DNA from 2 places in the Streptomyces sp. NPDC089919 genome. Region 2 is predicted to be linked to the other one. Evidence: riboswitches for the same ligand, from Rfam matches in the RefSeq annotation. Region 2 holds a riboswitch; the other holds the start of a gene.
What was found. Region 2 has a riboswitch for S-adenosylmethionine ahead of AB0O40_RS27285 (aminotransferase class V-fold PLP-dependent enzyme). Riboswitches for the same ligand answer to the same signal wherever they lie in the genome.
Positions count from the first base shown of each region.

Region 1: another riboswitch for S-adenosylmethionine. It lies ahead of thrC (threonine synthase); the one in region 2 lies ahead of AB0O40_RS27285 (aminotransferase class V-fold PLP-dependent enzyme).

Region 1 covers NZ_JBFBGK010000007.1:5,907-8,291, reverse strand. The annotation lists gene AB0O40_RS04985 (glucosyl-3-phosphoglycerate synthase) at 1-802, opposite strand, end outside; SAM riboswitch class I at 1,022-1,172, shown strand; gene thrC (threonine synthase) at 1,190-2,385, shown strand, end outside.
Region 2 covers NZ_JBFBGK010000081.1:32,264-34,648, forward strand. The annotation lists gene trpD (anthranilate phosphoribosyltransferase) at 1-904, shown strand, start outside; SAM riboswitch class IV at 994-1,110, shown strand; gene AB0O40_RS27285 (aminotransferase class V-fold PLP-dependent enzyme) at 1,332-2,385, shown strand, end outside.

The DNA.
Region 1 (2,385 bases), on a different contig from region 2:
AGAGCCGCAGCTGCGCGGTGCGGTAGATCGCCGCCGCCATCCGCCCCAGCGCCTGCCCGTCCTGGTGCCGGTGCAGCCGTACGCCCACGTCCACCTGGGCCAGTGCGTCCAGCCCGACCGTGTGCAGCGCGTCCACCAGCAGGCCCAGCTCCACGCCGTACCCGACCGGGAAGGGCAGCCGCTCCAGCAGCGAGCGGCGCACCGCGTACTCGCCGCCCAGCGGCTGGACGAAGCCCGCCAGCAGCGGCCAGTGCAGGTTCAGCAGCGGCCGGGCCACCAGCTCGGTCACCCGCCCGCCCTGCCCGGGCGCGTCCCCCAGCGGCCGGTCGTACATCGCCTTGACGAACTGCACCCCGGGGTCGGTCAGCAGCGGGCCGACGATCCCCGACACGAACTGCGCGGAGAAGTCCCGCAGGTCCGCGTCGACGAAGCAGACCACGTCCCCGGTGGTCACCAGCAGCGAGCGCCACAGCACCTCGCCCTTGCCGGGCAGCGCCGGGATCCGCGGCAGGATCGCGTCCCGGTGCACCACCCGGGCGCCGGCCTTCGCGGCCACCTCGGCCGTCCGGTCGGTGGAGCCCGAGTCGATCACCACCAGCTCGTCCACCAGAGGCACGCCTTCGACCAGCTCGCGCCGGATCACCTCGACGATCGCGCCGACCGTCGCCTCCTCGTCGAGCGCGGGCAGCACGACGCTGACGGTGCTGCCGCTCGCCCGTTTGGCCGCCACCAGCTGGTCGAGCGTACGGTCGGCCGCCGACCAGGAACGGCCGGCCAGCCAGCGCTCCACCTCATCCAGCACGGTCAGAACTCCCTGTCTCGGCATCGGGTGCGGGACGGATGCGCACGGGCGCGCGGGCCCCGCCCGGCGCCCGATTCGTCATCCATCTCGCGTTTCGGACGGCTGTCTCAACCGCCCTTCCCTTCGGTTACAGTCTTGAACAACGCGGATGACCGTCGCATGTCGGGGTCGTTCCGCGCACAAACGCCCGGGTGCGCCGCAAGGCCCCCGGAGCCATACCGCTCATCCAGAGGGGCAGAGGGACACGGCCCGTTGAAGCCCCGGCAACCCTCCAGTCGGTACTCGCGATCTGCGCAACAGCAGCGAGGCCCCGGCTAGGGAAGGTGCCAATTCCGTCTCGCGGCGAAGTGCGCCGTGGGGAAGATGAGGAGAAAGGGCCTCGCCATCATGGCTTCACAGTCTGCTACCCCCCTCTCGGTCGACCTCGGTCCCGCCACCGCGCTGTCCTGTCGCGAGTGTGGCACCCGCTTCGAGCTCGGCCCGCTCTTCGCCTGTGCCGAGTGCTTCGGCCCCCTCGAGGTGGCGTACGAGCTGCCGCTGGGCGACCCGGAGACGCTGCGCAAGCGCATCGAGGCCGGCCCCGAGAACATCTGGCGCTACGCCCCGCTGCTGCCGGTCCCCGCGGACGTGGCCGCCAAGCCCAACCTGAACCCCGGCTTCACCAAGCTCGTCGACGCCCGCAACCTGGCGGCCGAGCTGGGCGTCACCGGCAAGCTGTACGTGAAGGACGACTCCGGCAACCCGACGCACTCCTTCAAGGACCGCGTCGTGGCGATCGCCGTCGAGGCGGCCCGCGCCTTCGGCTTCACCACCCTCTCCTGCTCCTCCACCGGCAACCTGGCCGGTGCCGTCGGCGCCGCCGCGGCCCGCGCCGGCTTCCGGTCCTGCGTCTTCATCCCGCACGACCTGGAGCAGGGCAAGGTCGTGATGGCCGCGGTCTACGGCGGCGAGCTGGTCGGCATCGAGGGCAACTACGACGACGTCAACCGCTTCTGCTCCGAGCTCATCGGCGACCCGCTGGGCGAGGGCTGGGGCTTCGTCAACGTCAACCTGCGCCCCTACTACGGCGAGGGCTCCAAGACGCTGGCGTACGAGATCTGCGAGCAGCTGGGCTGGCAGCTGCCCGACCAGATCGTCATCCCGATCGCCTCCGGCTCCCAGCTCACCAAGATCGACAAGGGCCTCCAGGAGCTCATCAAGCTCGGCCTGGTCGAGGACAAGCCGTACAAGATCTTCGGCGCCCAGGCCGAGGGCTGCTCGCCCGTCTCCACCGCCTTCAAGGCCGGTCACGACGTGGTCCGCCCGCAGAAGCCGGACACCATCGCCAAGTCCCTGGCGATCGGCAACCCGGCCGACGGCCCGTACGTCCTGGACATCGCCCGCCGCACCGGCGGCTACGTCGAGGACGTCAACGACGAGCAGGTCGTGGACGCGATCCGGCTGCTCGCCCGCACCGAGGGCATCTTCGCCGAGACGGCCGGCGGCGTGACCGTGGGCGTCACCCGCAAGCTGATCGAGGAGGGCCGGCTGGACCCGACCCTCACCACGGTCGTCCTGAACACCGGCGACGGCCTCAAGACCCT
Region 2 (2,385 bases):
CTTCGCGGTCGCGCTGCGGGCCAAGGGCGAGACCGTCGAGGAGTACACCGGCCTGGTCCGCACGATGTACGAGCACGCCAACCTGATCGAGGTCCCCGGCCGCACCGTCGACATCGTCGGCACCGGCGGCGACGGCGCCAAGACCGTCAACATCTCGACCATGTCGGCCATCGTGATGGCCGGCGCCGGGGCCAAGGTCGTCAAGCACGGCAACCGGGCCGCCTCCTCCGCCAGCGGCTCCTCCGACGTCCTGGAGAAGCTGGGCGTCAACCTCGCCCTCACCCCGCAGCGGGTGGCGCAGGTCGCCGAGGAGGCCGGCATCACCTTCTGCGCCGCCGTGGTCTTCCACCCGGCGCTGCGCTACGCCGCCCCGGCCCGCCGGGACCTGGGCATCCGTACCTCCTTCAACGCCCTGGGCCCGCTCACCAACCCGGCCCGGGTGACCGCCCAGGCGGTGGGCGTGGCGGACCCCCGGATGGCCCCCATCATGGCCGGGGTGCTCGCCGAGCGCGGCACCTCCGCCCTGGTCTTCCGCGGCGACGACGGCCTGGACGAGCTGACCACCACCGGCACCTCCCGGATCTGGTGGGTGCGCGGCGGCGAGGTCACAGAACTCCCCTTCGACCCGCGGGACGTGGGCATCGAGACGGTGGACATCTCCGCGCTGCGCGGCGGGGACCCGTCCTACAACGCCGACGTGGCCCGCCGGCTGCTGGCCGGCGAGCAGGGTCCGGTCCGCGACTCGGTCCTGCTGAACGCGGGCGCGGCCCTGGTGGCCCTGGACCCCGGCACCGGCTCCCTGGAGGAGCAGCTGCGGGCCGCGATGGACCGGGCGGCCGAGTCCATCGACTCGGGCTCCGCCCGGGCGGCCCTGGACCGCTGGGTGGCCGCCAGCAACGCTTGAGGCGCAGCCGCGCACTACGCCGACCGGCCCCCGTCCGCATCGCGGACGGGGGCTTGTGCCTTCCCGATCATGTGGCAGGATGCTGCGCAGGTCACGAGTGACAGCGTTTTGGCCCCGGCTTGCTGTCCGGCAACCCTCCGTCCGTGGCGGGGTGCCCCGGGTGATGACCAGGCCGTAGGCAGCGAGGTCTACGGCAAGCGCGGACCCCTCGAACACCAGGGGTCCTGGTCTACTCGAGGAGTCTTTTCCGTGAGCAAGCGAATGCGATAGGCGCCCAGCGCCCTTCTTCACCCCCTGCGCCCCGGCCGTCGTCACGCCCGCGCGTCGAGGGAACTTCAAGGCACCTTCCGTACCGTCACGCCCCATCGGCGTACCCATGTACGGGCCACCGAAGCCATTCCGCCCTTACTGCCCCGGAGATACCGCCATGTCCGCGTACCCGAATGCCGCCGCCACCACCTCCTCCGTCGACGCCACCGCCGCCGCCCCCGAGGCCGACGCCTGCTGTGCCGGCCCGCTGCCCGTGCTCGGCCGGGACGTCACCGTCCCGCTGGTCACCGGCGGCGAAGTCACCTACGCGGCCCTGGACTACGGGGCCAGTGCCCCCGCGCTCCAGCGGGTCTGGGACGACGTGGCGGCCTACGCGCCCTACTACGGCAGCGTGCACCGCGGCGCCGGGTACCTCTCGCAGCTCTCCACCGACCTCTTCGAGCAGAGCCGGGTCACGGTGGCGGAGTTCCTCGACTGCCGGTCATCCGATCAGGTGATCTTCACCCGCTCCACCACGGACTCCCTGAACCTGCTCGCCCGGGCCCTGCCGGCCGACTGCCAGGTCTTCGTCTTCGAGACCGAGCACCACGCCTCGCTGCTGCCCTGGCAGGGCGCGCAGGTCACCTACCTGAACGCGCCCCGCACCCCGGCGCAGGCCGTGGCGACCCTGGAGCGCGCCCTGGCCGACCGGGAGCCCTACGGCCCGGCGCTGGTCTGCGTCACCGGCGCCTCGAACGTCACCGGCGAGCTGTGGCCGGTCAAGGACCTGGCCGCGGCGGCCCACGCGCACGGCGCCCGGATCGTGGTGGACGCCGCCCAGCTGGCCCCGCACCACCCGGTCTCGGTGCAGGAACTCGACGTGGACTGGATCGCCTTCAGCGGCCACAAGCTGTACGCGCCCTTCGGCTCGGGCGTGCTGGCCGGCCGGGCCGACTGGCTCCAGGCCGCCGAGCCGTACCTGGCCGGCGGCGGCGCCTCGCGCAAGGTGGCCCGCCGCGAGGACGGGGGAGTGGACGTCGACTGGCACACCACCGCCGCCCGCCACGAGGCCGGTTCGCCGAACGTGATCGGCGCCTACTCGATCGCCTCCGCCTGCCGGGCGCTGACCGAGGCCGGCTTCGACACCCTGGTCGAGCGCGAGCAGCAGCTGATCCGGCGGGTCCGGGCGGGCCTGGCGGAGGTCCCCGAGGTCCGGGTGCTCTCGCTGTTCG